DNA from 4 places in the Allobosea sp. RCC_152_1 genome. Region 1 is predicted to be linked to each of the others. Evidence: predicted binding sites of a transcription regulator. Region 1 holds the regulator's gene; each other region holds the start of a gene.
The links. Region 1 encodes HrcA, which represses chaperone genes, less so after heat shock. Its sites were predicted from a motif close to GTTAGCACTCNCNNNNNGNGAGTGCTAAC; they were not measured.

Region 1 (5,393 bases):
AACGCCCCGGCATGGACCCCGGGGTCTCCCTTCGGTCGACCGGGATGACGGCGGAGGTTTTGGAGACTTAAGAAAGCATCTTGCCAATTCTAATATGTAAGAATTATTCTCACATTCATGGAATTCGAGAGCGACACCGATATCGACCGCCGGCTGGGTGAACGACTCAAGGCCGCCCGGCAGCGCCACGGCCTGACGCTGGACGAGCTTGCCCAGCGCACCGGCGTCAGCCGCGCCATGATTTCGCGGATCGAGCGCGGCGAATCGAGTCCGACCGCGACGGTGCTGGTCCGGCTCGGCTCCGGGCTCGGGCTGTCGCTCTCCGCCCTGCTGGAGGACGAGGCCGGCACCGGGCCGCTGTCGCGCCGCGCGTCGCAACCGGTCTGGCGCGATCCGGCAAGCGGCTATCTGCGCCGCAACGTCTCGCCGCGCGGAACCGGCTCCAGCTTCGAGATCGTCGAGGTGGAATTGCCGGGGGGTACTGAGGTTCGGCTCGACAGCGCTGCCGGGGCGCCGGCGCTGGACCAGCAGATCTGGGTGCTGCGCGGCCGGCTCGACCTGACGGTCGAAGGCACAAGTCACGCTCTCGCCGAAGGCGATTGCCTGCAGATGCATCTGCGCGGCCCGATCACTTACCGCAATCCGGGCGTCGAGCCCGTGCGCTACGCCGTCATCCTCACCGCGGGCAGCGGTACTTTTCCGGGACATGCCGCATGAACGCTCTCCCCACGACCACCGACATCGCCATCGACATCCTCGACGCTCCGGCCGCCGAAGCGGCCTTGCCGGCGCTGGCAGACATCCTGCGCGACTGCGTCGCCAACGGCGCCTCCGTCGGCTTCATGAACTGGAATACGGCCGCCGATTACGAGCGCTTCTGGCGCGATGTCGCGGCTGGCGTCGCGGGAGGACAGATCGTGCTGTTCGTCGCCCGCAATGCGGACGGGATCGTCGGCACGGCGCAGCTTCATCTGATCGGCAAGCCCAACCAGCCGCATCGCGCCGAGATCGCCAAGGTGCTGGTGCATTCCCGTGCGCGCCGGCAGGGGATCGGCGAGGCGCTGATGAGCCGGGCCGAGGCCATCGCCCGAGAAAGGGGACGCAACCTGCTGGTGCTCGACACGGATGAGAACGGTGCCGCGCGAAGGCTCTACAACCGGCTGGGCTGGACGGAGCTCGGCACCATCCCGCGCTTCGCGCTGATGCCGGACGGGGCCGAATGCGGCTCGACGTTTTTCTACAAGGATCTCGTCTGAGGACAGGCGTCATGCTCGGGCTAGACCCGAGCATCTCACGCCCGGAAGAGGCTCCGGCGTCCTCTGGGAGAGTTTCTCGGGTCACCGCTGCGCGCCCGCCCGAGAATGAAAGGCGGTCGCTCGGGCTGCCTCAGCCTTCCTTGGCCTCGCCGCGCACATAGGGCTCGACCGGGCCCTTGAGGGTGATCGTCATCGGCCGGCCGAAGCGGTCCTTGGCGGCGCCGGCCGCGACCTTCACCCAGCCTTCCGAGACGCAATACTCCTCGACATTGGTCTTCTCGACGCCCTTGAAGCGAATGCCGATGTCGCGTGCCAGCACGTCAGCATCATAGAAGGGGCTGTCCGGATTGACGGAGAGACGGTCGGGAAGCTGGTCGGACATGGCGGAACCTGCAATGCGGAAACGGTTGCTTTCCGCGCTCGATAGCCGCTTCCGCCCTCAAAGCCAACTCAGCGCTTCGCCCGGCCGCCCGCCTGCTCGATCAATTCAGCCACGGCTGCCTGTCCCCTCGCGCGAGCATGGGCAAGCGGCGTCAGGCCGTCGCGATCGGCGAGGTTCGGATCGGCGCCTGCGGCGAGGACGAGCCTCGCCACCTCCTGATGGCGCGGGCCGCCATCGCCGAGGATTACGATTTCCAAAAGGCAGGTCCAGCCGAGATCGTTGACGTGATTGACGTCGATGCCGCTGGTCAGGAGCAGCTTCACGGTCTCGACATGGGCGCGCTCGCAGGCCGGGATCAGCGCATTGCCGCCATAGCGGTTGCGCAAGCGCAGATCGGGCTTCAGCGGCAACATCGCCGCGATGATGTCCGTGCGGCCGGAGGCACCGGCGAGCAGCCAGGGCGTGTCGCGGTTGGCGGCCTGCGTGTTGGGGCTCGCACCGGCGGCGAGCAGGGCCCTGGCCATTTCGACATGGTTGCCGGCGACAGCGAGGAGGAGCGCCGTGCGGCCTTGCGAGTCGCGCATTTCGAGATCGGCTCCCTTCGCGATCAGGGCCTCCACCTCGGCCGTTCTTCCGGATTCGGCAGCGGCGAGCAGATCGGAGGCGGCATGAGCGGCAGCGGTCGTCATCAGGCAAGCTCCAAGGGCTAAAGCCCGCAGCCAGCGCGTCACCGGCTGCCGTCCAGCAGGCGGCCGACGACCTTGGCGGTATAGTCGACCATCGGGACGATGCGGGCATAGTTCAGCCGCGTCGGGCCGATGATGCCGACGACGCCGACGATGCGCTGCTCGGCATCGCGGAAGGGCGCCGCCACCATCGAGGAACCGGACATCGAGAACAGCTTATTCTCCGAGCCGATGAAGATGCGGACGCCGTCGCCTTCCTCGGCGCGGGAGAGCAGGTCGATCACGTCGGTCTGGGTCTCGAGATCGCCGAAGAGCATGCGGATGCGCTCCAGATCCTCCTGCGCCCTGAGATCGTCGAGCAGATTGGCCTGGCCGCGCACGATCAGGTGGCGATCGCCGCTCGGGCCCGAGGAGGTGGCGATGCCGCTTTCGACGAGGCGGGCGGTGAGCGCGTCGAGCTCACGCTCCATCAGCGCGCGCTGCGCCCCGATCTCGCCACGCACTTCGCCGAGCGTCTTGCCGAGGATGCGCGCGTTGAGGAAGTTCGCGGCTTCCGTCAGGGCCGAGGCGGGCAGGCCCGGCGGCAGGGCGAGCAGGCGGTTTTCGACCGCGCCGTCTTCCGAAACCAGCACCACCAGGGCACGGGCAGGATCGAGCCGGACGAATTCGATGTGCTTCAGCCGCGGATCGGCCTTGGTGGTGACGACGACGCCGGCGCCGCGCGAGAGGCCTGACAGCAGCGCGGAAGCCTCCGTCAGGGTCTGGTCGAGGCTGTGATGGCTCGCCGCCGCCCGGATCTGGGCCTCGATCCGCTTGCGCTCGTCGGATGTGAGGTTGCCGACCTCCATCATCGCATCGACGAAGAAGCGCAGCCCCCGTTCGGTGGGCAGGCGCCCCGCCGAGGTGTGCGGCGCATAAATCAGCCCGGCAAGCTCGAGGTCGGTCATGACGTTGCGCACCGTCGCGGGCGAGAGCGCCATCGGCAGCAGGCGGGCGATGTTGCGGGAGCCGAGCGGCTCGCCGGTCGTCAGGTAGCCGTCGACGATCTGGCGAAAGATCTCGCGCGAGCGCTGGTCGATCTCGACCAGGCTGCTCGTCGTCTCCGGGCGGGTTGTATGAGCGCTCATGAACCTCGGCTGCGAAATCGCGCACGTGCCCTATTGTCGGCATGGCGGGCGCGCGGATCAAGAGGGCTATATGGCTCGCCCTGCCTTGCCCGGTGACGTGGGAGAGCCTACAAGCCGCCTCTCCCCGCAAGACAGGATCATTTCATGCGACCCTCCAAACGCGCCGCCGACGAGATGCGCAAGGTCACGCTCGAACGCGGCGTGGTGCGCTATGCCGAGGGCTCCTGCATGGTGACGTTCGGCGAGACCAAGGTGCTTTGCGCCGCGACCGTCGAGGAAAAGGGTCCGCCCTGGCTGCGCGGCACCGGCAAGGGCTGGGTCACCGCCGAATATTCGATGCTGCCGCGCGCCACGCATGAGCGCACGCGCCGCGAGGTCACCTCCGGCAAGCCCTCCGGCCGTACCCAGGAAATCCAGCGCCTCGTCGGCCGTTCGCTCCGCGCCGTGGTCGACCTGACCGCGATCGGCGAGCGCCAGATCGTCGTCGATTGCGACGTGATCCAGGCCGATGGTGGCACCCGCACGGCCTCGATCACCGGCGCCTGGGTCGCGCTGCACGATGCGCTGAAATGGATGGAAGGCCGCAACCTGCTCAAGGGCACCAATCCGCTGAAGGACCATGTCGCCGCCGTCTCCTGCGGTATCGTCGCCGGGCAGCCCGTGATCGATCTCGACTACGTCGAGGATTCCGGCGCGCAGACCGACGCGAATTTCGTCATCACCGGCTCCGGCGGCCTCGTCGAGGTGCAGGGCACGGCCGAGGGCGCACCGTTCTCGGAAGAAGAACTGCTCGCGCTGCTCAAGCTCGCCAAGGGCGGCGTTTCCAAGCTCGTCGCGCTGCAGAAGGCCGCGGTGGCCTGACGATGACCACCCACCGCCTCCTCACCGGCAAGGTCGTGATCGCGACCCATAACCAGGGCAAGCTGCGCGAAATGCGCGACTTGCTGGCGCCTTACGGCATCGAACTGGTCTCGGCTGGGGAGCTCGGCCTGCCCGAGCCGGTCGAGGATGGCTACATGTTCTCAGAGAATGCGGCGATCAAGGCGGTCGCCGCGACCAAGGCGAGTGGATTGCCCGCGCTCTCCGACGATTCCGGCGTCTGCATCGACGCGCTCGACGGCGCGCCCGGGCTGTTCTCGGCCAACTGGGCCGGGCCGGGCAAGGATTTCGCCCCGGCGATCGCCCGCGTCCAGATGGAACTCGCCAAGCGCGGCGCCCATGCGCCCGAGCAGCGCAAGGCGCATTTCGTCTCGGCGCTGGTCATCGCCTGGCCGGACGGGCACCAGGAATTGTTCGAGGGCCGCGTCTACGGCACGATCACCGAGCGGGTCCGGGGCGCGGGCGGCTTCGGCTACGATCCGATCTTCCTGCCTGATGGCCATGACAAGACCTTCGGCGAGATGACGGCTGAGGAGAAGCACGGCGTCCCGGCCGACGGTTCGCCCGGCCTGTCGCACCGCGCGCGCGCCTTCCATGCGCTCGCCGCCGCCTGCCTGAGGAAGCCGGCGTGAGCGCCGGGGCCGCCCTTTCCCAGCGGCCACCGCTCCTGCATCCGACTGCGGATGCGGGCTTCGCCGTCTATGTGCACTGGCCCTTCTGCCTGGCGAAGTGCCCCTATTGCGACTTCAACAGCCATGTCCGGCTGCAGCCACCCGACCAAGCCCGCTACATCGCCGCCTTCCGTCGCGAGATCGCGCATCGGGCCGCGCTGGTGCCGGGCCGCACGGTGTCCTCGATCTTTTTCGGCGGCGGCACGCCCTCGCTGATGGAGGGCCGCACCGTCGGCGCGATCCTCGACGCCATCGGCGAGCATTGGGCGGTCGATACCAACTGCGAAGTGTCCCTCGAAGCCAATCCGACCAGCGTCGAGGCCGGGCGCTTCCGCGATTTCCGGGCGGCCGGCGTCAACCGCGTCTCGCTCGGCGTGCAGGCGCTGAACGAT
Region 2 (5,393 bases), on a different contig from region 1:
GTCGCGCTGCTGGGCGGGCTTCTGCTCAAGGAGAAGATCGACAAGCGCGTGCTGCAGGCGCTCGCCTTCGGCCTCGCGGGCATGCTGGTGATGGTCTGGCCGCGGCTGCAGGGCCATGTCAGTGGCGCGGGGCTCGGCGTCGCCGCCGCCCTGTTCTCGGCCGTGAGCTATGCCTTCAACCTCATCCTGCTCAGGCGCATCGCGATGCGCGAGCACCCGACGGTGATCGTCGCCTTCCAGAATGTCGGCCCTGCTCTCTGCCTCGCCATCCCGGCGGCAACCGTCTTCGTGCCGATGGCGGCGATCGACCTCGCGATCTATCTCGGCGCCGGCATCCTCGGCGTCGCCGGTCATCTGACGCTGACCTCGGCCTATGCCCGGGCGGCGGCCTCGAAGCTCGCGGCGATCGAATACACCGCGCTGATCTGGGCGAGCCTGCTCGGCTTCCACCTCTTCGGCGAGGTGCCGCTCTACACGACCTATGCCGGGGCGGTGCTGATCGTAGCGGGAGCGGTGGCAGTCAGCCGGCGCTAGGCCTCGCCGGGAATACGACGCAGGTCTCGGTGCCATGCGCGAGCAGCTTGCCGCGCTCGTCGACGAGCTTGCCCTCGGTCGTGATGACCGTGCCGCCGCGATGGATCAGCTTGCCCTCGCAGCGGACCGTGCCGCTCTCCGGCATGACCGGGCGGACATAGTTCAGCTTCATCTCCAGCGTGGTGTAGCCCTCGCCCGGCTTCAGCGTCGCATGCGCGGCGCAGGCCATGGCGGAATCGAGGATCGTCGCCGTCCAGCCGCCATGGATCGTGCCGAGCGGGTTGAAGAAGCGCGGCGACGGCCGGCCGACGAAGACGACCCGGCCCTCATCCGCCTCGACCAGGTCGAAATCCATGGTCTGCGCGAAGGGCGGGGCCGGCTGCGAGCCATCGATGATACCGCGCAGGAAGCTCAGGCCGTCGCCGGCGGTCAGCACTTCGCGGGACACCACTCCGAAGGTTCGATCCATGGCCGCTTCTCCAATCGTGTATCTGCACGATAGAGAGAGCCTAGCTGTACCGTCAACCGGGCCGCCGGAGATCCTGCCGCGACAAGCGGGAGACGTGTTCTAAAACCCTCATCCTGAGGAGTGCCGTATTTTTCAGGCGAGGTTCTCAGCGTGTCTCGCGTGCCGCGCGGCGCAGCGCCTTCAGCCCGTCGCGGGTCTCGCGCCAGCGCTCTTCGCCGAAGCCGCCCTCGATCTTGTCCTGCGCCGCCCGCCAGAACGGGATCGCCGCCGCGATCGCAGCCCGGCCCTTCTCCGTCACCGCATAGACGGAGGCGCGGCCGCGGCACTCGACCGGCTCGACCATGCCCTCGGCCGCCAGCAGCTGGAGATTGCGGGTCAGCGACGTCCGCTCCAGTGCGAAGCGCTCGGCCAATTCGGTGACCGACTTCCATTGCCCGGTGCTCAGCGCCGAGAGCAGCACGAACTGGGTGATCTTCAGCCCGCTCGGCCGCATCGCCTCGTCATAGGCGCGGGTGACGGCGCGCGCCGTCATGCGGATGTGCAGCGCCACGCAGGAGCGGGCGATCTCATCGAGACGGGGGTCGGGCGCGGGAGGGGTCGCGGATGTCGTCATGTCGCCATCTTAACGTGTTCTGCCCTTTACCGCAGCCGGAAGGCTAAGGGCTGCGTCCGGAGCGTTCACTTTATCGCTCGCGGCTTTCTTGACTCTCCGGACACCCGCGCCTATCTCCGCGCTATCTGTTAGCACTCCCAACAGGTGACTGCTAACAGCCTCCCCCGGGAGCCCATCAGCGGCGCCCGAAACGAATAAGACCGAGAGGAAGACAGAACCATGAAGTTCCGTCCTTTGCATGACCGCGTCGTGGTCCGTCGCCTGGATGGCGAAGAGAAGACCAAGGGTGGCATCATCATCCCCGAGACCGCCAAGGAAAAGCCCCAGGAGGGCGAGGTCATCGCCGTCGGTTCCGGCGCGCGCGATGAGGCCGGCAAGCTCGTTCCGCTCGACGTCAAGAAGGGCGACCGCGTCCTGTTCGGCAAGTGGTCGGGCACTGAGGTCAAGATCGACGGTCAGGACCTCCTGATCATGAAGGAATCCGACATCATGGGCGTCGTCGGCTGATAGCCGCCTGACCGCTCTCTTCCGTTTCAAGTTCAAGGAGTAGCTCTCATGGCTGCCAAAGACGTCAAATTCGGCACTGAAGCCCGCGACAAGATGCTGCGCGGCGTGGATATCCTCGCCAACGCCGTGAAGGTCACGCTCGGTCCCAAGGGCCGCAACGTCGTGATCGAGAAGTCGTTCGGCGCCCCGCGCATCACCAAGGACGGCGTCACCGTCGCCAAGGAGATCGAGCTGTCCGACAAGTTCGAGAACATGGGCGCCCAGATGGTCCGCGAAGTCGCTTCGCGCCAGAACGACCATGCCGGCGACGGCACCACCACCGCCACGGTTCTCGCCCAGGCGATCGTCCGTGAAGGCGCCAAGTCGGTTGCAGCCGGCATGAACCCGATGGACCTGAAGCGCGGCATCGACCTGGCCGTCGAGGCCATCGTCGCCGACCTCAAGAAGAACTCCAAGAAGGTCACGTCCAACGCGGAAGTCGCTCAGGTCGGCACCATCTCGGCGAACGGCGACGAGTCGGTCGGCAAGATGATCTCGACCGCGATGCAGAAGGTCGGCAACGAGGGTGTCATCACCGTCGAGGAAGCCAAGACCGCCGAGACCGAGCTCGACGTCGTCGAGGGCATGCAGTTCGACCGCGGCTATCTCTCGCCGTACTTCATCACCAACTCCGAGAAGATGATCGCGGAGCTGGACGACCCCTACGTCCTGATCTTCGAGAAGAAGCTGTCCTCGCTCCAGGCGATGCTGCCGATCCTCGAGGCCGTCGTGCAGACCGGCAAGCCGCTGCTCATCATCGCCGAGGACGTCGAGGGCGAGGCCCTGGCCACGCTCGTCGTCAACAAGCTCCGTGGCGGCCTGAAGGTCGCGGCCGTCAAGGCTCCGGGCTTCGGTGATCGCCGCAAGGCCATGCTCGAGGACATCTCGATCCTGACCGCCGGCCAGATGATCTCGGAAGACCTCGGCATCAAGCTCGAGACCGTGACCCTCCAGATGCTCGGCCGCGCCAAGAAGGTGCGCATCGAGAAGGAGAACACCACGATCATCGACGGCGCTGGCAAGAAGAAGGACATCGAGGCTCGCGTCGGCCAGATCAAGGCCCAGATCGAGGAGACCACCTCGGACTACGACCGTGAGAAGCTCCAGGAGCGTCTGGCCAAGCTCGCCGGCGGCGTCGCGGTCATCCGCGTCGGCGGCGCGACCGAGGTCGAGGTCAAGGAGAAGAAGGACCGCGTCGACGATGCCCTGAACGCCACCCGCGCCGCGGTGGAAGAAGGCATTCTGCCGGGCGGCGGCGTCGCCCTGCTGCGTTCGCTCCAGGCCGTCAAGTCGATCAAGACCGTCAACGACGACCAGAAGACCGGCGTCGAGATCGTCCGCAAGGCGATCATGGCCCCGGCCCGCCAGATCGTCGACAACGCCGGCGATGACGGCGCCGTCGTGATCGGCAAGCTGCTCGAGTCGAAGGACTACACCTACGGCTACAACGCCCAGACCGGCGAATACGGCGATCTGGTCAAGGCCGGCATCATCGACCCGACCAAGGTCGTGCGCACGGCGATCCAGGACGCGGCTTCGATCGCGGGCCTGCTGATCACCACCGAGGCCATGGTCGCCGACCTGCCGAAGAAGGAAGCTCCGATGCCCCCGATGGGCGGCGGCGGCATGGGCGGCATGGACTTCTGAGGAAGTCCAGACGCCCAAAGCGTCAAAGTGCCGAAGCCGGGCAAGCCCGGCTTCGGTGGCGGCATGGACTTCTGAGGAAGTCCAGCTTCTCGCAAGCTATCGAGAAGGCCCGGCGCAAGCCGGGCCTTTTTCGTTTGCGTGATTTTCCAAAGCAGCAAGCGAGGGAGCCGACGCTCCCCTGCGGCCATGCGTCTCAAGCGGCCCGCTCGGGAGCCGATGAGATGTCATCATCCCCTCTCCTCGCCTATAAAAGCGGCAAGCGCCTCCGCAACGGATGCGCGAACATGCAAAAACCGATCGGGAGAGGCCCATGAAGACCTCCAAATTCCTCACAGGCGTCGCTTTCACCGCCACGCTGCTGGCGTCGCAGATCGCCCGCGCCGACATCACCATCGGCCTGATCGCGCCGCTGACCGGCCCCGTCGCCGCCTATGGCGAGCAGGTCAAGAACGGCGCCCAGGCCGCCGTCGACGCCATCAACAAGAATGGCGGCGTGCTCGGCGAAAAGCTCGTGCTCAAGCTCGCCGACGATGCGGGCGACCCGAAGCAGGGCGTCTCGGCCGCCAATCTTCTCGTCGGCGACAAGGTGAAGTTCGTCGTCGGCCCGGTGACCTCGGGCGTCGCGATGGCGACTTCGGACGCGCTCGCCGAAAGCGGCGTGCTGATGGTGACGCCGACCGCGACCTCGCCGGCGCTGACCAGCCGCGGCCTCACCAACGTCTTCCGCACCTGCGGCCGCGACGACCAGCAGGCCGAAGTCGCCGCCGCCTATGTGCTGAAGACCCTGAAGGACAAGAAGATCGCCATCGTCCACGACAAGGGCACCTACGGGAAGGGCCTCGCCGACAACTTCCAGAAGGGCATCAATGCCGGCGGGCTCAAGGAAGTGGCCTATCTCTCGCTGACGCCGGGCGAGAAGGACCTCTCGGCCGTGATCACGCGCCTGAAGTCGGCCGGTGCCGAGGTGATCTATTTCGGCGGCTATCACCCCGAGGGCGGTCTGCTCTCGCGCCAGCTCGCCGATGCCAACGTCAAGGCGACGATCATCGGCGGCGAGGGTCTCTCCAACACCGAGTTCGCGGCAATCGGCGGCGACCACGCCACCGGCACGCTGTTCACCAACGCCACCGACGCACTGAAGAACCCGGATTCGGCGCAGGCGGTTGCCGCGCTGAAGGAGAAGGGCATCCCGCCGGAAGCCTTCACGCTCAACGCCTATGCCGCGGTCGAGGTGCTGAAGGCCGGCATCGAGAAGGCGGGCAAGGCGACCGATGCCTCGGGCACGGCCAAGGCGCTGCAATCGGGCATGCCGATCAAGACCGCCATCGGCACGCTGACCTATGGCAAGACGGGCGATCTGAGCTCGCCGAGCTTCTCGATGTACAAGTGGGACGCCGGCAAGATCGTCGCGGCGGAGTGAGACAGAGGGCGAAGCGGGTCATGCCCGCTTCGCCTTTTTTCGGGGCGCGGGTTATCCTAGGCAACCTCAGTTTGACCCGGGATGACCTCTCGATTGGAGCGCTCCGGGTGGCCGCAAGCAGCCACCTCGCTGGGTAATATCACGCTGTTGTTCGCCTCTCCGGC
Region 3 (5,393 bases), on a different contig from region 1:
GTTGGCCTCCCATCGCTCGGCGATCCAAGGAGTCGGCCGGCCATTTTCATCGACATGCAACAGCTTGTCGGCGATCTGTCCCCAGACTTGGCCGGTGTAATTGTCGACTTTCTCGTTTAAGCTCCAACCGCTGTCGAGACTGCCGAGGAGAAACGTGATCTCCCCGCCGTTGCGTCTCGCCGGGGCCGCCGCCCACGTGACTGACGGGCCGGCAACGGCGACAAGCGAGGTCGTCGTTGCAAGAGCGAAAAAGTGCCGGCGCGACAGCATCTGGGAACCTCAATCAATAAATCTTCTATACGTTTTATCGAACGTATCGTTCTGTCAATGAAACGAAACCGCGTTGTCGTCGCCGATAACGGGATGAATCTGGGCCTGTTCGGTGGATATGGAGAACAATCGTTTCGCCCATGCCGTGCCCAAAAACCAAGGACTGCGATATCGACTGACGTTGGAGGCATGCGCCACTAGCCTCAGTCGGCCGCGCGCGCCCGGCCGCTGCGGTTTCGTGGTCGCCTTCACGCAGAAGGAGGTGCGTGGATGACCGCGCACCTCCCGGTTTGAGAAGCTTAAAAAAAGCGCCCGCGACCGCCCTCAGAAGTCGAGGCCGCCCCCCGGCGGGAGCACTGGTGCCGCCGCCTTGTCCTTCGGCGCCTCGGTGATCAGGGCTTCAGTGGTGACGAGCAGGCCTGCAACCGACGCCGCATCCTGCAGGGCCGTCCGCACGACCTTGACCGGATCGACGATGCCGGCCTGGATCAGGTCGACATATTCCTCGGTCTGCGCGTTGTAGCCATAGGTCGCGGATTTCGCCTCCAGCAGCTTGCCGACGACCACGGCGCCTTCGACACCGGCGTTCTCGACGATCTGGCGGAGCGGCGCCTCGAGAGCCTTCAGCACGATCTGGATGCCGGCGCTGACGTCGTCGTTGTCGCTCTTCAGCTTCGCGACGGCCGCCTTCGCCCGCAACAGGGCGACGCCGCCGCCGGGCACGATGCCTTCGGCCACAGCCGCTCTCGTAGCGTTGAGCGCGTCGTCGACGCGATCCTTCTTCTCCTTGACGTCGATCTCGGTCGCGCCGCCGACGCGGATCACCGCCACGCCGCCGGCCAGCTTGGCCAGACGCTCCTGCAGCTTCTCGCGGTCGTAATCCGAGCTCGTCTCCTCGATCTGCGCCTTGATCTGCGCGACACGCGCCTCGATCGCCTTCTTCTTCCCTGCGCCGTCGACGACGGTGGTGTTCTCCTTGTCGATCCGAACCTTCTTGGCGCGGCCGAGCTGGCCCAGCGTCACGCTTTCCAGCTTGATGCCGAGATCTTCCGAGATCGTCTCACCGGCCGTGAGAATCGCAATGTCTTCCAGCAGCGCCTTGCGGCGATCGCCGAAGCCGGGCGCCTTCACCGCCGCGACTTTGAGGCCGCCGCGCAGCTTGTTGACCACGAGCGTGGCCAGCGCCTCCCCTTCGATGTCCTCGGCGATGATGAGCAGCGGCTTGCCGGTCTGCACGACGGCCTCGAGGATCGGCAGCAGTGACTGCAGCGAAGAGAGCTTCTTCTCATGGATGAGGATGTAGGGGTCCTCGAACTCGACGAGGAGCTTCTCGGCATTGGTCACGAAATACGGCGAGAGATAGCCGCGGTCGAACTGTAGCCCTTCGACGACGTCGAGCTCGGTCTCGAGGCTCTTGGCCTCCTCGACCGTGATCACGCCTTCCTTGCCGACACGCTGCACGGCCTCGGAGATGATCGCCCCGATCGAGGCGTCGCCGTTCGCCGAGATCGTACCGACCTGCGCAATCTCGTCCGTCTTGGCGACCTTGGTCGCGCGCTTCTCCAGGTCCTTGACCGCCTCGGCGACCGCAAGGTCGATGCCACGCTTCAGATCCTGCGGATTGAAGCCGGCGGCAACCGCCTTCGAACCCTCGCGGACGATCGACTGGGCCAGCACGGTCGCCGTCGTGGTGCCGTCACCGGCAAGGTCGTTCGTCTTGGAGGCGACTTCCCGCAGGAGCTGGGCGCCCAGATTCTCGAACCGGTCGGCGAGCTCGATTTCCTTGGCGACGGTGACGCCGTCCTTGGTGATGCGCGGGGCGCCGAACGACTTCTCGATCACGACGTTGCGGCCCTTGGGACCCAGCGTGACCTTCACGGCATTGGCGAGAATATCGACGCCGCGCAGCAGGCGCTCGCGTGCATCCGCGGAAAACTTCACATCTTTGGCAGCCATGCTGCTCTCCTTCGAAGCGAGTTGCGCAGCGTCAGCCGATGACGCCCAGAATGTCGGATTCCTTGGCGATCAAGAGGTCCTGACCGTCGATCTTGACCTCGGTGCCGGACCACTTGCCGAAGAGGACTCGGTCGCCCTTCTTGACGTCGAGTGGCACGAGCTTGCCGCTTTCGTCGCGGGCGCCGGCGCCTACGGCGACAACCTCTCCTTCCTGGGGTTTTTCCTTGGCGGTATCGGGAATGATGATACCGCCCTTCGTCTTCTCCTCGCCGTCCAGACGACGGATCACGACGCGGTCGTGAAGCGGGCGAAATGCCATTGAAATCTCCTGGGACCTGAAGGGGCTTGGCACTCCCCATCCGGGAGTGCCAACGGCCCAGTTTTGGAGTCAGAACATCCAGCTCGTCAACATTAGAATATGAAATTAGTAGATTATTTGTCGCTCGCTCAGCAGATTGGAAAGTCTGAAGCGTCACGGCCACCTTAGAGGAGGATTTCTACGCGGGCCGCATCCGCCCCCCGCGACGTGCAGCAGCAATAGCGGCGCCACTTGTGGCGCTGATCACGATTGTGGGGGTTCCGAGACCGTGAAAGCCGTCGTCGATTTCAAGCGCTCCACGGTGAAGCGTGAAGTCACCGTCTTGAGCGGGATCGTCTCGATCAAATTCTCGTAGAACGCTTCATATGCGGCCATGTCCGCGACGACGACGCGCAACATGTAGTCGATATCGCCCGCCATCCGGTAGAATTCCATAACCTCAGGCAGGTCCGAAATGGTTTGGGCGAAATTCCGCAGCCATTCGGCAGAGTGATCGGGCGCCACGATCTGCACGAAGACAGTCAGGCCGAGCCCGATCTTCTCGGGCGCCACGAGCGCAACGCGCTTCAGGATCACCCCAGCCTGCTCAAGCTTCTGAACGCGCTTCCAGGCGGGCGTTTGCGTCAGCCCGACTTGGTTGGCGAGTTCGGCGATCGAGATGTCGAGATCGTTTTGCAGCACGGTGAGAATTTGTCGATCGATCGCGTCCATAGGTAAGTCCCTTGCATGAGAGCTGGAACAAGCTCGCAATGTGACGTTCTCGAAAAACGCGAACCCTGTACCCGCACACGGCAGCCGCCGGCGCAGGCAGAGTCCGACGACCGATCATGCCATGATCAGGTGGTTGGAAGCAGCGGCCGGGCCGGAAGTCGCTCGCAAACCTTATGGCATCGGCCTCAGGGAAAATGTTTCCGTATGTTTTCGAGAGAGAAACTGAATTTGCCGTCGTTCGAACACACGCCGCAAGCAATTCTCCGCAGACGTGCTGGATCGCCAAGATCAGACGGCAACCACTCTTCCGAGCACAAGGTCGATCGGCTCTAGCCTTGTTCTTGGGTTCAACGATGCCAATCTTGTTCCGGCTCAACGGACGGCATTCCAACGATGCGCGGGCAAATGGTCGACATGTCATATGGCCAGAGCCGACCCTTCGGCTTTCCACACTCCATACCGGCAAGGCACAAGATCGGCGCGTTTCTGCCTCTGGTACGGCGAAACCTCCTGTGATCCGTCAACCCGGCGTCGCTGAGGCAAGCGAAAACAAACGGAAGGATCCTCCACAATTCACACCCCTGGGAGCATGATCTTGCACGCTCCAGAATTATTGATAGATAGAATATACTTCTTTCGCGGCGGGGCATGCCTGTGCTGACAAACAAAGGCAAATACGGCCTCAAGGCCATCGTGCATCTAGCCAAGCTGGAAGCCGGCGAGACGACGCAGGTCGCCGATATCGCAAAGAAGAATAACATTCCCAAGAAGTTCCTCGACGCGATCCTGCTCGACCTGCGCAATGCTGGCATGCTGCGCAGCAAGAAAGGTCCCGGTGGCGGCTATGCCCTGGCCAAACCGGCACGCACGATCATGGTCGGCGCCGTGATTCGCGCTCTGGAAGGCCCGATCGCACCGATTTCCTGCGCGAGTCGCTCGTCGTTCAAGGCCTGTAGCGATTGCGGCGACATCGACATCTGTCCAGTGCGCTCGGTCATGAGCGAAGTGCGGGATGCGATGGCGAGCGTCGTCGACAACACGACCATCGCGGACCTCGTCCACCGGTCGCGAGGGCAGCGGCCTGGTGCCGCAGACGCGGCCTGATGTTGTCTAGTCATATAATAGACAAATTGCAGAGCCTGCCCTAGGACGATTGTGCGGCCTCGAGGCGCCGCAGCAATCGTACGGGTGATCGCATGAACCGGCAGCTGGCGCCGCTCGCGGCCAACGACATCGAGGCAGATGCCTTCAAGACGGTGATGCGCAATGTCGCCGGAGCCGTGAGTATCGTGACCGCAGCGCATGGCGGCGCGCGAGCGGGCCTGACCGCGACCTCGCTAACAGCCTTGTCGGCCGAACCTCCGACCGTCATCGTTTGCGTGAACAAGAGCGCTTCGGCGTGGCCGACCATCGAGGTTTCCCGCCATTTCGCGATCAACGTGCTTGCCGCCCGCCATCGCTCGATTGCGGATCGCTTCGCCGGACGGGGTGGCTTCAAGGGCGAGGCCCGCTTCGAGGAAGGCCGCTGGGGCCGTCTCGTCACCGGCGCGCCCACGCTCGACGGCGCTCTCGCCGTTCTCGATTGCGAAACTGAAGAGGCGCTCGAGCGTCATTCGCACACCATCCTGATCGGCCGGATCAAAGCCATCAGACACGCCCAGGACGAAGGCGCGCTGCTTTATTGGCGCGGCGTCTACGGCCAGCTCGACGACGAGCTCCAGGCCGGCGCAGGAATCTAGGGCCGCTGCTCAATCCGCAGACAGGATGGGCCGAGCTTCTCCAGCACGAGGAGGCGGAGGGCGTTCGTCCTCTAAATCAGTCCAAATTTGCGAATACGTTTCATTGACCGAACGAGACACACGGCGGGATGATGGGGAGCAATAGGAGACTCCCCATGACCGTCCTCATTGTCCCCGGTCTCTACGGCTCCGAGCCGGCGCATTGGCAGAGCCGTTGGGAAAGCGAAATCGACGGCGTCGAACGTGTCGAGCAAGACGACTGGGATGCCCCGGAGCTGGAAGCCTGGCTGTCGACCTTGCGCCGCCATGTCGAACGCCGGCCGGGCGCCGTGCTGGTCGGTCACAGCCTCGGCTCGACCTTGATCGCCCATCTGGCCGACCGCTATCCCGATCTCGAT
Region 4 (5,393 bases), on a different contig from region 1:
CCTTGCCGACGAGCGTCGAGACGTCCTGGTTGTTCTCATCGCCCGGCTCAGTCTTGGCGATGCCGACCTGACGCAGGCGCGACGGCATCAGCTTGACGACGCTGAACTGGGAGATGTCGCCGGAGACTTCGTCGAGCCGCTTCGCAGTCCAGGGGGAGATCAACCCGGTCAGGCGTCGGCGCGCGATCCCGTACTTGTCCTCGAAGAGATCGCCCATGCGGTCCGGCCGGAACAGGCCGAGCGGCGATTCGAAGACGGGGCTGATTTGTCCGCCGACCTTGAGCGTATAGAAGGGACGCTCCTCCATCAGCTTCTTCAGCCGTTCGGCGAGCGATGACTTGCCACCGCCGACCGGGCCGAGGAGATAGAGAATCTGCTTGCGCTCCTCCAACCCTTGCGAGGCATATCGGAAGTAGCCGGCGATACGCTCGATCGTATCCTCCATGCCAAAGAAATCGGCGAAGGCAGGATAAATTTTTATCGTCCTGTTAGCGAAGATGCGACCCAGGCGTTCGTCCTGGCTCGTATCGAATAATTTTGGCGTCCCAATCGCGTCGACCATCCGCTCCGCAGCAGAGGCGTACATCGACTTGTCTTCCCGGCAGCCCAGCAGATATTCCTGCAGACTCATCTCCTCTTGTGAATAACTACTGTAATCGTCAAAAAATAAACGAAAAATCTCGCCGGTTTTGTCAGTCATGGCAGCCATCCAGCATGCATTGGAACTGTCGGCGACAGCACAGCAGATTTAACCGATGATCTCTTCGCGAGTTCCTTTGGGATGGCATTTTCGCAATCGGTAAGCGGAAGTGCTCAGCCGTTCGAAAGATGCGCCCCTGCGGCATCGTTTTTTCCTCAGTCGGCCAGGAACATGTAGGCCTCCATGACTGATGCGGTCGTCGGCGGGTGGGCCGGCGGCACAGAGTCGCCGCCGGCGGCTCCTAGGAAGTTCCGGAAGGAAACGGGCCCCACGACGTACGATCCGAAACACCCGGCAATGGAGAATCGCACGAGTCCGGACGAAATCGCAGCCATTCTCGGCCCGGTCGATCCGATGCTGATCGCCGAGATGGGGACTGCCCTGGAGGAGCTTGCGGAGACCTGGGCCTGGATCAATGCGGACGACGCTCTGATCAACGCAGGCCGCCCGCTACCTTCAGGCCGTGTCGCCGAGTTCGTCGCCCTGCTGGAGCCGTTCGGAGACGACGCGGCGGGCTGACTCGTCCGGCCGGCCGGCACAGCCTCGTTTTGCGCCGAGCAGGCGGGACCATGGGGTGATCACTGCCGCGTTGGGTAACCGGACGTCGATTGCGATTTACTGCAGCCGGAATTCGCCGCTGACCGCACTGAGGTCGGCGGGGCCGATCAGATCCTTGTGAGCCACGGTGATGCGGAACAGCTTGCCGTCGAGCTTGGCCTGCCAGAAGGCAAGGAACTTGTTGAGCTCGGGGAAGCGCGGGGCGAGATCGTAGTCCTGCCAGATATATTCCTGCAGGATCGAAGGGTGGTCGGGCAGACGGTAGAGGATGCCGGCGGTGGTCAATCCGTAGCCGGCGATCTGGCGGGCAAAGTCGGTCGAAGCCATTCCTTTCAGCTCCCTGGTTTCACTGCGCCGATGGCAGCGAATTTCCAACGTCTTGGCAAGCTGAAAAGTTGCGTTTGTGGCGCCTTTTCAGACTGTTAGCACTCGGTCAAAAAAAGTGCTGCCGGCCTCTTGAAGGCAAAAATTTGGCAACCCAAATCATCGCGCGGGCACGGCGCCTCAGGGGCCCGCGGAACCTCGCCGCGAGACCCGCACAGGGCCGGCCCGCTTTGACATGTGACCGACATGGAAACTGGAGGAACTCATGAAGTTTCGGCCACTGCATGACCGCGTCGTCGTGAAGCGCATCGACGCCGAGGAGAAGACCCGGGGCGGAATCATCATCCCCGACACCGCCAAGGAAAAGCCGCAGGAGGGCGAGATCTTCGCCGTCGGCGCCGGCGCGCGCGACGAGACCGGCAAGCTCGTGCCGCTCGACGTCAAGGTCGGCGACCGCGTGCTCTTCGGCAAATGGAGCGGCACCGAGGTCAAGATCGATGGCCAGGACCTTCTGATCATGAAGGAGTCCGACATCATGGGCGTCGTCGAGACGACCGCGACCTTCAAGCAGGCCGCCTGACGGGGCCTCATCCACATCATCAACCTGAAACCTCAAGTCTGAAGGAGTGAGGAATCATGGCTGCGAAGGACGTGAAGTTTTCGCAGGACGCGCGCGAGCGGATGCTGCGCGGCGTCGATACGCTGGCGAATGCGGTGAAGGTCACGCTGGGTCCGAAGGGCCGCAACGTCGTGATCGAGAAGTCGTTCGGCGCTCCGCGCATCACCAAGGACGGCGTCACCGTCGCCAAGGAGATCGAACTTTCCGACAAGTTCGAGAACATGGGCGCCCAGATGGTGCGCGAAGTGGCGTCGAAGCAGAACGACGCGGCCGGCGACGGCACCACGACCGCGACCGTGCTCGCGCAGGCGATCGTCCGTGAGGGCGCCAAGGCGGTGGCCGCCGGCATCAATCCGATGGACCTGAAACGCGGCATCGATCTAGCCGTGGAGGCAGTGACCAAGTCGCTCGGCGAGCATTCCAAGACCATCACCGGCTCGGAAGAGGTTGCGCAGGTCGGCACCATCTCCGCCAATGGCGACCGCACGATCGGCGAGATGATCGCCGAGGCGATGAAGAAGGTCGGCAACGAGGGTGTCATCACCGTCGAGGAAGCCAAGACCGCCGAGACCGAGCTCGACGTCGTCGAGGGCATGCAGTTCGACCGCGGATACCTCTCGCCCTATTTCGTGACCAACACCGAGAAGATGGTCGCGGAGCTGGAAGACCCCTACATCCTGATCCACGAGAAGAAGCTCTCGGGTCTCCAGACGATGCTGCCGCTGCTGGAAGCGGTCGTGCAGACCGGCAAGCCGCTGCTGATCGTGGCTGAGGATGTCGAAGGCGAGGCCCTGGCCACGCTCGTCGTCAACAAGCTCCGTGGCGGCCTCAAGATCGCCGCCGTCAAGGCGCCGGGCTTCGGCGACCGCCGCAAGGCCATGCTGGAGGACATCGCGATCCTCACCGGCGGCACCGCGATCAGCGAGGATCTCGGCATCAAGCTGGAGAACGTCACGCTCGACATGCTCGGCCGCGCCAAGAAGGTCCGCATCGAGAAGGAGAACACCACCATCGTCGACGGCGCCGGCAAGAAGGCGGAGATCGACGCCCGGGTCGCCCAGATCAAGGCGCAGATCGAGGAGACCACCTCGGACTACGACCGCGAGAAGCTCCAGGAGCGCCTGGCCAAGCTCGCCGGCGGCGTCGCGGTCATCCGCGTCGGCGGCGCGACCGAGGTCGAGGTCAAGGAGAAGAAGGACCGCGTCGACGATGCCCTGAACGCGACCCGCGCCGCGGTCGAGGAAGGCATCCTGCCGGGCGGCGGCGTCGCCCTGCTGCGCGCGGTCAAGGCGCTCGAAGGGCTTGTGCCCGGCAATGACGACCAGAAGACCGGCGTCGAGATCGTCCGCAAGGCGATCACCGCGCCTGCCCGCCAGATCGTCGAGAATGCCGGCGGCGATGGCGCGGTCGTGGTCGGCAAGCTGCTGGAGTCGCAGGACTATGCCTGGGGCTACAACGCCCAGACCGGCGAGTATGGCGATCTGGTCAAGGCCGGCATCATCGACCCGACCAAGGTCGTGCGCACGGCGATCCAGGATGCGGCGTCGGTCGCAGGCCTGCTGATCACCACCGAGGCGATGATCGCCGAGGCGCCGAAGAAGGACCCGGCACCGGCGATGCCCGCCGGTGGCATGGACTACTGATACAGGGAGGGCGCCGCGGCTTTCGCGGCGCCCTCTCTCAGGGCCCTCAATCGCACAAGGTATGCCGAGAGGAAGGCCATGCCCTTTTCATCATTGACCGACCCCATCGATTTGGCCCGTGCCGAGGCCGCTCTCGAAAAGGCATGGGCGGAACTCAAACCGTCTCTTGCGGCGGGCTCTGACGAACAGGAGCGGAACAACCTCGCTTATATCATTGCGTCGCTGGTTCCGCTGGCGCTCGACGAGGATGATCTCGCACAGCGTGCGATCGATCGGTTTCGCGAGAAGGCCTAAACGAGGGGCTCAGGAAAATCCCCCGCATTCGCCGCAACTATATCAGGCAGCCGACATGACTGATGATCCGCGGGAATCTAAGGACATCTCCCCATCCGACCGCTTCAAGGCCCTTATTACGAATGCAGAGAGCGCAGCCTATGGGCTCAAGGACAATCTCTTGGCCGTCATGACCCGAGACGGATCCGCAACCTGGCAAACCGTCGCCGCTCACATCGAGGCCCAATTGCCCGGCGCGGGCGAGTTCGCGACCGAACGATTGAACGCCATACTTGCCCTGATCAGAACCCTATCCGGAAAACCCTGATGACAACGACCGCCACGCCCGAGCATCGCAGCTTCGAAGCCGACGTCTCCCGCCTGCTGCACATGATGGTGCATTCGGTCTATTCCGACCGTGACGTGTTCCTGCGCGAGCTGATCTCGAATGCAGCCGATGCTTGCGAGAAGCTGCGCTACGAGGCGATCGGCAAGCCCGATCTCCTGGGCGAAGAACCGAAGCTTGCGATCACCATCTCGGCCGACCCGGAAGCCGGCAAGCTGACCATCGCCGATAACGGCATCGGCATGAGCCATGACGAGATGGTCGAGGCCCTCGGCACGATCGCCCGCTCCGGCACGCGCAGCTTCATGGAGCGGGTCGCGACAGCCGACGGCAAGGACGGCGCGCAGCTCATCGGCCAGTTCGGCGTCGGCTTCTATTCCGCCTTCATGGTCGCCGCGAAGGTCGAGGTCGTCAGCCGTCGCGCCGGTAGCGCGGAAGCCTGGACCTGGTCCTCGGATGGCAAGGGCGAGTTCACGGTGGCGCCTGCGGCGCTGGAAGACGCCCCGGCACGCGGCACGCGGGTGACGCTCCACCTGATGGAGGAAGCCAAGTCTTATGCGGAGCGCTGGACGCTGGAGCGCATCGTCAAGGAACAGTCCGGCCATGTGCCGGTGCCGATCTCGCTGATCACGGAGCCGGGCGCCGATGCGGTAGCCCTCTCCGACGGGGCGGCGCTCTGGACCAGGCCGAAAAGCGAGATCACCAAGGACGAATACGCCGATTTCTACCGCAGCGTTGCGGGACAATATGACGAGCCGGCCGCCACGATCCATTTTCGCGCTGAAGGTCTGCACGAATATACCGCGCTGGCCTTCGTCCCGGGCGCGCGTCCGTTCGACCTCTTCGACGCCGATCGCAAGGGGCGGATCAAGCTCTATGTGAAGCGCGTCTTCATCACGGACGAGGCGGAGCTCCTTCCGCGCTACCTGC

Region 2: groES (co-chaperone GroES) is a predicted target of HrcA. The motif match lies at 1,744-1,772, and genes of this name have one in related genera.
Region 3: groES (co-chaperone GroES) is a predicted target of HrcA. The motif match lies at 2,571-2,599, and genes of this name have one in related genera.
Region 4: groES (co-chaperone GroES) is a predicted target of HrcA. The motif match lies at 1,680-1,708, and genes of this name have one in related genera.

The regions. Positions count from the first base shown of each region.
Region 1 is NZ_JBFUPU010000004.1:293,290-298,682, forward strand. Features, by position in the region: gene AB6806_RS16085 (helix-turn-helix domain-containing protein) at 118-717, shown strand; gene AB6806_RS16090 (GNAT family N-acetyltransferase) at 714-1,256, shown strand; gene AB6806_RS16095 (DUF3297 family protein) at 1,387-1,638, opposite strand; gene AB6806_RS16100 (ankyrin repeat domain-containing protein) at 1,707-2,327, opposite strand; gene hrcA (heat-inducible transcriptional repressor HrcA) at 2,366-3,451, opposite strand; gene rph (ribonuclease PH) at 3,596-4,312, shown strand; gene rdgB (RdgB/HAM1 family non-canonical purine NTP pyrophosphatase) at 4,315-4,962, shown strand; gene hemW (radical SAM family heme chaperone HemW) at 4,959-5,393, shown strand, end outside.
Region 2 is NZ_JBFUPU010000001.1:81,477-86,869, reverse strand. Features, by position in the region: gene AB6806_RS00410 (DMT family transporter) at 1-534, shown strand, start outside; gene AB6806_RS00405 (PaaI family thioesterase) at 521-1,003, opposite strand; gene AB6806_RS00400 (MarR family winged helix-turn-helix transcriptional regulator) at 1,149-1,616, opposite strand; gene groES (co-chaperone GroES) at 1,836-2,123, shown strand; gene groL (chaperonin GroEL) at 2,172-3,809, shown strand; gene AB6806_RS00385 (branched-chain amino acid ABC transporter substrate-binding protein) at 4,120-5,229, shown strand.
Region 3 is NZ_JBFUPU010000012.1:72,841-78,233, reverse strand. Features, by position in the region: gene AB6806_RS26440 (ABC transporter substrate-binding protein) at 1-270, opposite strand, end outside; gene groL (chaperonin GroEL) at 595-2,226, opposite strand; gene groES (co-chaperone GroES) at 2,258-2,545, opposite strand; gene AB6806_RS26425 (Lrp/AsnC family transcriptional regulator) at 2,789-3,256, opposite strand; gene AB6806_RS26420 (RrF2 family transcriptional regulator) at 3,911-4,360, shown strand; gene AB6806_RS26415 (flavin reductase family protein) at 4,453-4,995, shown strand; gene AB6806_RS26410 (RBBP9/YdeN family alpha/beta hydrolase) at 5,151-5,393, shown strand, end outside.
Region 4 is NZ_JBFUPU010000006.1:12,051-17,443, reverse strand. Features, by position in the region: gene AB6806_RS19400 (PrkA family serine protein kinase) at 1-700, opposite strand, end outside; gene AB6806_RS19395 (hypothetical protein) at 884-1,219, shown strand; gene AB6806_RS19390 (usg protein) at 1,316-1,585, opposite strand; gene groES (co-chaperone GroES) at 1,848-2,162, shown strand; gene groL (chaperonin GroEL) at 2,219-3,844, shown strand; gene AB6806_RS19375 (hypothetical protein) at 3,923-4,138, shown strand; gene AB6806_RS19370 (hypothetical protein) at 4,194-4,445, shown strand; gene htpG (molecular chaperone HtpG) at 4,442-5,393, shown strand, end outside.